One region of the Enterobacter sp. PL_is379 genome, then DNA from elsewhere that is predicted to be linked to it. Evidence: predicted binding sites of a transcription regulator. Region 1 holds the regulator's gene; the other holds the start of a gene.

Region 1 (4,837 bases):
TACGCAGGGCGGTATTGCGGATACGTGAGCGCAGCGCGGTTCTGGCTTGTAAGCGAGTATTTACTTCGATAATTCGCTGCTGAGTCTGTGCCAGACGCGCGGTTTGCTCCTGCTGATGTTCCCAGAGCGGTCGAAGCTGGGCGGCGGGCAGAGCAAGCTGGAGCTTTGCCAGCTCTGGCGCAGCGTTCGTCAGCGCCTGTTGCGCCTGCAGCTGCGTCGCGGTGACGCGCTGTTGCTCGCGCACGAGCTCATCATGACGCGTAAGCCACTGAAAATCTTTCTGCTGGCTTTGCTGCTGAACCAGCAGGGTTTTCTCTTCGTCAGTAAGTGCCTGCAAACTTTGCTGTAACTGCTGCTGCTGTTCTTCGCTCAACAGAACGACGCCCGCCGCCTGCGCCTCGCACTTTTCAAGCACGCTGCGGGCGGCTTTATGTTTTTCAAACACCATGGCGGAAATCTGGCCGTAGATCTCGGTGCCGGTCAGCTCTTCCAGCAGCTCGGCACGATCGCTCGGTTTGGCATTAAGGAAGGCGGCAAACTGCCCCTGTGACAGCAGCATCGAGCGGGTAAAGCGCCCGTAGTCCAGCCCGGTAAGCGCGGCGGTTTGCTCCAGCTTATCCGACACTTTGTCGGCCAGGATTTTGCCATCTTCACAGCGCGCCAGCTCCACGCGCGGTGCCTGCAGGTTCCCGTCCGGCTGGTTGCGGGCCCGGTTCTGGCTCCAGAAGGCGCGATAGGCGGTGCCTTTTACCTCGAACTCCACTTCTGCCAGGCATTCGGCGGTGTCGCGCGTCATCAGATCGTTTTGCGCCTGAGAGACCTTCTGCAGTCGCGGCGTTTCGTGATAAAGCGCCAGACAGATGGCGTCGAGCAGGGTAGTTTTTCCTGCCCCGGTCGCGCCGGTGATGGCAAACAGCCCGTTGCTGGCAAACGGCTCCGCGGTAAAGTCAATTTTCCACTCGCCCTTGAGGGAGTTGAGATTTTTCAGGCGCAGGCTCAAAATTTTCATGCGTTTTCTTCCTCATCATTGAGCGCATGCAGGGTATGGCTGAAGAGTTCGCTGAGTCTTGCGCGCTTCGCGTCGTCAATCTCTTCCTGCGAGAGCCTGCGTTCAAACACCTCTTCAACCCGCAGTTCACTGAGCGTTTCACGTTGAGCGCTTAACAGAATTTTCTCGCGCTGCTCGCGGCTGCGGCGGACCAGTAAGACTTCGACGGGCAAATCCTCCGTCAGCGCCTGGATTTTGCGCTGCATATCGTGCAGGTAGTCATCGGTGGTGATTTCGATATCCAGCCAGACGGGGGGATCTTGTTCAGCACCGCGCCACTGTTCCAGCTGGGCGGTGATGGCATCGAGATCGCCTTTCAGCACCGCCAGCGGCTGGGTGACCGGTACTTCCAGCGTCTCGACGGCGCGGAGTTTTCCCTCGCTAAAGCTCACCAGATGCACCGATTTGGCTTTGCCCGTTTCGTCAAAGCTGAGCGAAATAGGGGAGCCGCAGTAGCGGATGTGCTCGCTGCCGCCAATAACCTGCGCGCGGTGGATATGCCCGAGCGCAATGTAGTCGGCTGGCGGGAAGTTCTGCGCCGGAAAGGCATCCAGCGTGCCGATATAGATGTCACGCACGGCGTCACTTTTACTGGCCCCGACGGTGGTGAGATGCCCGGTCGCAATCACCGGAATAGGCTGTTCACCCCGCAGGGCACAGGCTTCGGCGTGCTGCTGGTGGTAATAGTCTGTGATGGCCTGTAACAGATGTTGCTGCTTTTCTGCACCCGACAGCCCTGCCTGGCTTTGCACGATGTCCCGCGGACGTAAAAACGGTATCGGACACAGCACAGCGCCCGGCGACCCGTCGCGTTTTTTCAGGATCTGTGGGGCGTGCCCGGCGCTGGCGACCACGGTGGTATTGAGAAATGCCAGGATATCGCGGGATTCATTGAGCGTGGCGACGGAATCATGGTTGCCGGCGACAATCACCAGGTGACAGCCGGTTTGCTGCAGATTCACCACGAAGCGGTTATACAGCTCACGCGCATAGCTGGGGGGCGAGCCGGTATCAAAGATGTCACCCGCCACAATAATCGCGTCCACCTCGTGCGTCCGGGCCGTTTCCAGCAGCCAGTTCAGGAACGCTTCATGTTCAGCCGCACGGCTTTTACTGTAAAAATTTTGACCCAGATGCCAGTCCGAGGTGTGAAGTATGCGCATAGCTGATCCGTGGCAAAAAAGAGAAAGCAGGATTATAAACGTTCAGAGAAGGGAAAATAACCGCTGTAATAAAACAACGGTTTGCCCGTTATCGTGGTACTGTTTTTCATAAATCTGTCATAAATCTGACGCATAATGGCGCCGAATTACAAACTTGTAACTTAAATAAGATAAGACAGGGCAAAGTATGGCGAGACGTATTCTGGTCGTAGAAGATGAAGCTCCAATTCGTGAAATGGTGTGCTTCGTGCTCGAGCAAAACGGTTTCCAGCCGGTTGAAGCGGAAGATTATGACAGCGCAGTGAACCAGCTGAATGAACCCTGGCCCGATCTGATTCTGCTGGACTGGATGTTGCCTGGCGGCTCCGGACTGCAGTTTATCAAACACCTGAAGCGTGAGGCGCTGACCCGCGACATCCCGGTTGTGATGCTTACGGCGCGCGGAGAAGAAGAGGATCGCGTGCGCGGTCTTGAGACCGGTGCGGACGATTACATTACCAAACCGTTCTCCCCAAAAGAGCTGGTCGCCCGCATTAAAGCCGTGATGCGCCGTATTTCGCCAATGGCGGTGGAAGAGGTGATTGAGATGCAGGGGCTGAGCCTTGATCCCACCTCACACCGCGTGATGACTGGTGAAAATCCCCTCGACATGGGGCCTACCGAATTTAAACTCCTGCACTTCTTTATGACCCACCCGGAACGCGTGTACAGCCGCGAGCAGTTGCTGAATAACGTCTGGGGAACTAACGTGTATGTCGAAGACCGGACGGTTGACGTACATATTCGCCGCCTGCGAAAAGCACTGGAACTGAGCGGCCACGATCGCATGGTGCAGACGGTCCGCGGCACGGGTTATCGTTTTTCTACCCGTTTCTGAACAATGACAGGAGTGTGACGCGTGCTGGAACGTCTGTCATGGAAAAGGCTCGTCTTTGAACTGATCTTATGCTGTATTCCGGCCTTCCTTCTTGGGGCCTTTCTTGGACACCTGCCGTGGTTTCTGCTGGCGTCGGTCACCGGGCTGCTGATCTGGCATTTCTGGAACCTGCTGCGCCTCTCCTGGTGGCTGTGGGTTGACCGAAGTATGACGCCGCCGCCGGGAAGCGGCAGCTGGGAGCCGCTGCTGTACGGTCTGCATCAGATGCAGATGCGTAATAAAAAGCGTCGCCGCGAGCTGGGAAGCCTGATTAAGCGTTTCCGCAGCGGTGCAGAGTCGCTGCCGGATGCCGTGATTCTGACGACCGAAGAAGGGACGATCTTCTGGTGTAACGGCCTGGCTCAACAGCTGCTGGGCCTGCGCTGGCCGGATGACAACGGTCAAAATATCCTCAACCTTCTGCGCTATCCCGAGTTTACGCTGTACCTGAAAAAGCGTGATTTTACCCGTCCGCACAATCTGAAGCTCAATAATGGTCGCCATCTGGAGATCCGCGTGATGCCCTACAGCGATAAGCAGTGGCTGATGGTGGCGCGCGATGTCACCCAGATGCACCAGCTGGAAGGGGCGCGGCGCAACTTCTTCGCCAACGTCAGTCACGAACTGCGAACCCCGTTGACCGTGCTGCAGGGCTACCTGGAGATGATGCAGGAGCAAACGCTGGAAGGCGCGCCGCGTGAAAAAGCGCTGCACACCATGCGCGAGCAAACGCACCGGATGGAAGGGCTGGTGAAGCAGCTGCTGACGCTCTCGAAGATTGAAGCGGCGCCAACGCTGGCGCTAAATGACACCATTGATGTCCCGATGATGCTGCGGGTCGTGGAGCGTGAAGCGCAGACGTTAAGCCACAAAAAGCATCACCTGACCTTTGAGGTCGACAGTACGCTGAAGGTGCTGGGCAGCGAAGATGAACTGCGTAGCGCCATTTCCAACCTGGTGTATAACGCGGTGAATCATACGCCTGAGGGGACAAATATCGTGGTGCGCTGGCACCATGCCCCAACGGGGGCGGAGTTTAGCGTGGAAGACAATGGGCCGGGGATCGCGCCGGAGCACATTCCGCGTCTGACCGAGCGCTTTTACCGTGTGGATAAAGCGCGATCCCGGCAGACGGGCGGAAGCGGCCTGGGGCTGGCAATTGTGAAACACGCGGTGAATCACCATGAAAGCCGTCTCGATATTCAAAGTACGCTGGGTAAAGGAACCCGTTTCAGTTTCGTTATTCCGGAACGATTAATTGCCAAAAAGATCGCCTGACGGCAGGCGTGTCATTTTACCTTTCCACGGGTCAGCCATCGCTGGCCCGTTTGCTTTGCAGTCAAGCGAAACGCGGATGAATTTTATACGGCTGTCTGTTTTTTGTTCGCATGATTAGCCATGGGTTTTTCTTATAAACAGCGTATTATTCTAACGTGTGTTTTCATGCTGGCATATTGTTCTGGTTTTGCGATCCCACCTTGCCTTTAAACGTTATAAGCGTTTAAATTGCGCCCCAGATACTGTCAGACCGACTGTATTTGCGTGGTAAATCGAAAAACTATTCTTCTCCACGCCAGGACGGGAGCATTTCCCGCTGAAATTGAGCAAATTTTCGGCTGTATCGTCCCGTCAGGGATATCGAAAATCTCAATGTTTTCAACACCACATCCACAGGCAGTAAGGTTTTATGACCCATCACTTAAAATCGCG
Region 2 (4,837 bases), on a different contig from region 1:
GTGTCCGAGCCACCACACCCCATCTTCATGAGTCTGCGTAAGCTCAACCGGTTGCCACCACTGCTGGATAAAGTCTTTATAACCCAGCGCGGGCGGCTTCGGTAAACCGGCCTCTTTACGCGCTTTACGCCAGCGGTCAAGGTCGCCGGGTTGATGTCCAACAGGATCGGTATTACGAAAACCGTTCGGGGTGTGATGTTTCAGGGAGGGGTCATACCAGGGGTTTTTCCAGACCACAGCCACCTCCCAGGACAAAAAGATTAACGCTCAGCCACCAGGCGGATAAAGTCGTCTTCGTCTTTGTTATCTTCAGCGACTGCGTCTTTCGGCGCGTCTTTCTCTTCCGGTTCGTTAGCCTCACACAGACGGCGTAGCAGCGCATTCTGACGTTTTTGCTGATCGAGCAGCGCTTCCAGCAGTTCAATCTGCTCGTTAGTACGGGAACTGGCGCGATTCACAAAAAACCAAATGACCAGCCCGACAAGCAGAACAACCAAAGAAATCATCAGGGATGCTATATTCAGCAGCCCTGAATTCAGTAACTCACCCATTTCACCACCTCAATAAAAACGTCTATTTTACCACTGGCGCGAAGGAAGGAAATCACCTTGAGAAAAAATGCGTGTTACCACGGAATAAATTTATTGATTGCGCAAACGCCGCTAAAAAACTGTACATCCTGATCGCACATCACATTGATCGTCTGCGTCCATAACACCACGCACGCTATCAGCACGATAATCAGAATTACCCAGCGTATTTTTTTCACTCCACACTCCGTCTAATGACCTGATGTAACGAGGTTATCACGCTTATCTTAAACAAGGGCTAACTATGCCGCCATCGCGCTTTTTTCAGAATCCTGCACTTGTTTCGTTTCGTAAACCGTTTACGCTAGCATTATGATAACAACGATAAAAGAGGTAATGATGCGCTTAATCATTCGAACAATTATTGCACTGGCCATTGTCTGGATTGGCCTTCTGCTAACGGGTTATGGCGTACTTGTGGGAAGCACCGAAAATGCTGCAGGGTTAGGCATTCAGTGTAAATACTTAACAGCACAAGGAATGAGCACTGCGCAATATCTGCATACTGACAGCGGGATTGTTGGCTTAACCCACTGTCCGGTCCTGCGTAAGACTTCCGTCGTGATTGATAATGGCTAGTCAGCCGGATAAATGACCGACAAAAAACGCCGCAACAGATGCGGCGTTTTTTTATGTGAACAGAGATTAGAACGGGTAGTCGTGATACCCCATCTGTTCAGAAATCTTACGTGCGGCAGTGTGGAGAATAGCCACATACTCATGCAGACGCTCTTCGGAGAAACGTAAGGTTGGGAAGGAGATACTTAAGCCCGCGATCACCACGCCAAAACGGTCAAATACCGGAACGCCGATGCAGCGCAGTCCCTCTTCCTGCTCCTCGTTATCTTCGCCATACCCCTGCTCGCGTACGCGATCGAGCACCGTTAGCAGCGCGTCCGTGCTGGTAATGGTTCGTGAGGTACTTTGCTTGTATTCCACGCCTTCGAGGATCTGCTTCACTTCCTCACGATCGCGCCACGCCAGCAGAACTTTACCAATGGCGGTACTGTAGAGCGGGTTGCGACGACCAATGCGCGAATACATGCGCAGATTGTACATGGAGTCGATTTTATGGATGTAAACAATGCTGTCTTCATCCAGCGCGCCGAGATGGATGGTCTCTTTAGTGAGGCGAGAGATTTCACGCATCTGAATATCGGCGCTGCGGATCAGGTCAACATTTTGTAGCGCGCGGGCACCCAGCTCAAACAGTTTCAGCGTCAGGGAGTATTTTTCAGATTCGCCTTCCTGGGCAACGTAACCCAGAGACTTCATGGTTTGCAAAAAGCGATATACGGTGCTTTTTGACATCATCACGCGCTGTGACAACTCTGTAATACCTATTTCACGCTCCTCTCCCAGCGCCTGTAAGATGCCAAACACCTTCAGCACGGAAGAAACAGAATCTGGCTGTTTATCCAAATCCGCAATAGCCATTTACCACCTCATAGCGAGTGTTTTATAAAAATCAGAACCGGTTTTTATTATAAGTTCCCGTCATGTCACCTGCAATCAATCCCCGTTTACTTCGTTACAAATCTGCGACATATCGCGGCTGTAACAATGCTAAAATAGTTACCCTGAGAATAATTTCACGCTGAGCTTTTTTAAACCTAATGGAAAAGTCCCTTTCCGATGGCCTGCCTTTACCCCAGCGGTATGGCGCGATAGTGACCATCATTATCGGTATATCAATGGCGGTCCTTGACGGCGCAATCGCAAACGTTGCCCTGCCAACCATCGCCAGCGACCTGCACGCCTCTCCTGCCAGTTCGATATGGATTGTTAACGCCTATCAGATTGCGATTGTGGTTTCCCTGCTCTCGTTCTCTTTCCTGGGCGATATGTTCGGTTACCGTCGGGTGTATCAGTGCGGTCTGGTGGTTTTCACCTTTACGTCTTTGTTCTGTGCTCTTTCAGATTCACTGCATACCCTGACGCTTGCCCGCATTGCGCAGGGTTTTGGCGGCGCGGCGCTCATGAGCGTAAACACGGCGCTGATCCGCTTAATTTATCCGCAGCGTCATCTGGGGCGAGGAATGGGGATAAACTCGTTTATTGTCGCCGTCTCTTCTGCCGCCGGGCCAACGATTGCGGCGGCGATCCTTTCCGTTGCGTCATGGCAGTGGCTGTTCGCCATCAACGTGCCGCTGGGTATTGTCGCCATCTTCTTTGCCCTGCGCTTTCTTCCCGCTAACGGTCCCAAAAGCACCATGCCGCGTTTCGACGTGGCGAGTGCGGTGATGAATGCCCTGACCTTTGGCCTGTTGATTACGGCGCTGAGCGGCTTTGCGCAGGGACAGTCTCTGATGCTTACCGGCGCGGAGCTTATCGCCCTGCTGGCGATCGGCTTCTTCTTTGTTCGCCGCCAGCTCACTCTCCCTGTGCCTCTACTGCCTGTTGATCTGCTGCGTATTCCCCTCTTTTCCCTCTCCATTTGCACGTCTGTCTGCTCGTTCTGCGCCCAGATGCTGGCTCTGGTCTCCCTACCCTTCTTTCTGCAGAGCGTGGTCGGACGTTCAGAGGTGGAGACCGGTCTGCTGCTCACCCCCTGGCCGCTGGCGACCATGGTGATGGCACCGCTGGCAGGTTATTTAATTGAACGTGTTCATGCCGGTTTATTGGGCGCTTTGGGACTGGCGGTGATGGCGACAGGCCTTTTCGCGTTAGCATTGTTGCCCTCGTCGCCTTCGGATCTGGACATCATCTGGCGCATGATCCTCTGCGGTGCAGGGTTTGGCCTGTTCCAGTCCCCCAATAATCACACCATTATCACCTCAGCGCCACGGCATCGCAGCGGTGGGGCAAGCGGTATGCTGGGAACCGCGCGTCTGCTGGGCCAAAGCAGCGGTGCGGCACTGGTCGCCCTGATGTTTAACCTTGCCGGACAAAACGGTAACCATCTTGCGCTCCTCACCGCAGGCGCCCTTGCCACCCTCGCGGCGGTCGTCAGCGGCCTGCGGGTGACCCAGCCCAGGGTTCAGGCATAAAAAAAGCCGGGCGGAGTGTTCTCCCGCCCGGCTTTTTGTATTTTGTTGCGTTACTTCAGGTATTCCCCACTGCGCAGCGCTTCAATACGCTTATCCAGCGGCGGGTGAGACATAAACAGCTCGCTCAGCGACTTGGATTTACCGTTAATGCAGAAGGCCATCATGCTGTTCGCTTCCTGCGGCTCGTAGGAGGTTTTCAGACGCTGCAGCGCGGCAATCATCTTCTCACGACCAACCAGCTTCGCAGAGCCGGCATCCGCGTGGAATTCACGGTGACGAGAGAACCACATGGTGATAATGCTGGCGAGAATACCGAATACCAGTTCCAGAACCATCGACACGGCGAAGTAGATCAGCGGGTTGCCGTTGCTCTCTTCACCTTCGTCGCGGTTCCCGCCCATAAAGCCAGCCGCAATCTGCGCCAGGATACGGGAGATGAAGATCACGAAGGTGTTCACCACACCCTGAATCAGGGTCATGGTCACCATGTCACCGTTTGCGATATGGCTGATTTCGTGGGCGATAACCGCTTCAGCTTCGTCACGGCTCATGTTCTGCAGCAGACCGGTGCTGACGGCAACCAGTGACGCATCGCGACGGGCGCCCGTGGCAAACGCGTTGATGTCCGGGGCATGGTAAATCGCCACCTGCGGCATGGCGATGCCGGCCTGACGGGATTGCTGAGCCACCGTATTCATCAGCCACTGTTCCATATCGTTACGCGGCTGTTCAATAACCTCACCACCCACCGATTTCAGTGCCATCCACTTCGACATCAGCAGGGAGATGAACGAGCCACCAAAACCAAACAGCAGCGCCATAATCAACAGACCCTGAACGCTGCTCGACTGAATTCCTGTCAGGCTTAGCACGAGCCCGAAAACCACCATGACCGCCAGGTTGGTGAGCAGGAAGAGCGCGATTCGCATCATAATTTTCTTTTTACCTCAGTTTAACAAAACGCACTATGCGATTACCCACATCGTATGGGTATTACGGCTATTTTCAAGCATCCGGCGGGCGTAAGTCACCAGAAAGACACAACTTTACACAATTGAAAATCTGGCTGACGGAAGGATGAAGAACAAAAAGAAACAGGCACAATTTCTTGTGCCTGTTGGGAGATTATTTTGCCGGTGCGGGCTGTACGGCAGGTTTCTCTTTTTCCTGATTCGCCAGGTCGAGAGCGATATGCACCGTCTCGTCCAGATACGGATCCGGCTCCTGGTAATCTTTTGGCAGATCGTCCAGTTTTTT

What was found. The regulator PhoB, encoded in region 1, activates phosphate uptake and scavenging genes when phosphate is short. The targets are predictions, from matches to a motif close to CTGTCATAAAACTGNCNNAT.
Region 2: kdgR (DNA-binding transcriptional regulator KdgR) is a predicted target of PhoB. The motif match lies at 2,119-2,138, and genes of this name have one in related genera.

The regions. Positions count from the first base shown of each region.
Region 1 covers NZ_JBVPGT010000026.1:127,697-132,533, forward strand. The annotation lists gene sbcC (exonuclease subunit SbcC) at 1-1,009, opposite strand, end outside; gene sbcD (exonuclease subunit SbcD) at 1,006-2,211, opposite strand; gene phoB (phosphate response regulator transcription factor PhoB) at 2,399-3,088, shown strand; gene phoR (phosphate regulon sensor histidine kinase PhoR) at 3,110-4,405, shown strand; gene brnQ (branched-chain amino acid transporter carrier protein BrnQ) at 4,815-4,837, shown strand, end outside.
Region 2 covers NZ_JBVPGT010000027.1:180,316-185,152, reverse strand. The annotation lists gene AC0TOY_RS10335 (MBL fold metallo-hydrolase) at 1-237, opposite strand, end outside; gene AC0TOY_RS10330 (YebO family protein) at 261-551, opposite strand; gene mgrB (PhoP/PhoQ regulatory lipoprotein MgrB) at 626-769, opposite strand; gene AC0TOY_RS10320 (YobH family protein) at 930-1,169, shown strand; gene kdgR (DNA-binding transcriptional regulator KdgR) at 1,236-2,027, opposite strand; gene AC0TOY_RS10310 (MFS transporter) at 2,207-3,580, shown strand; gene htpX (protease HtpX) at 3,631-4,512, opposite strand; gene prc (carboxy terminal-processing peptidase) at 4,706-4,837, opposite strand, start outside.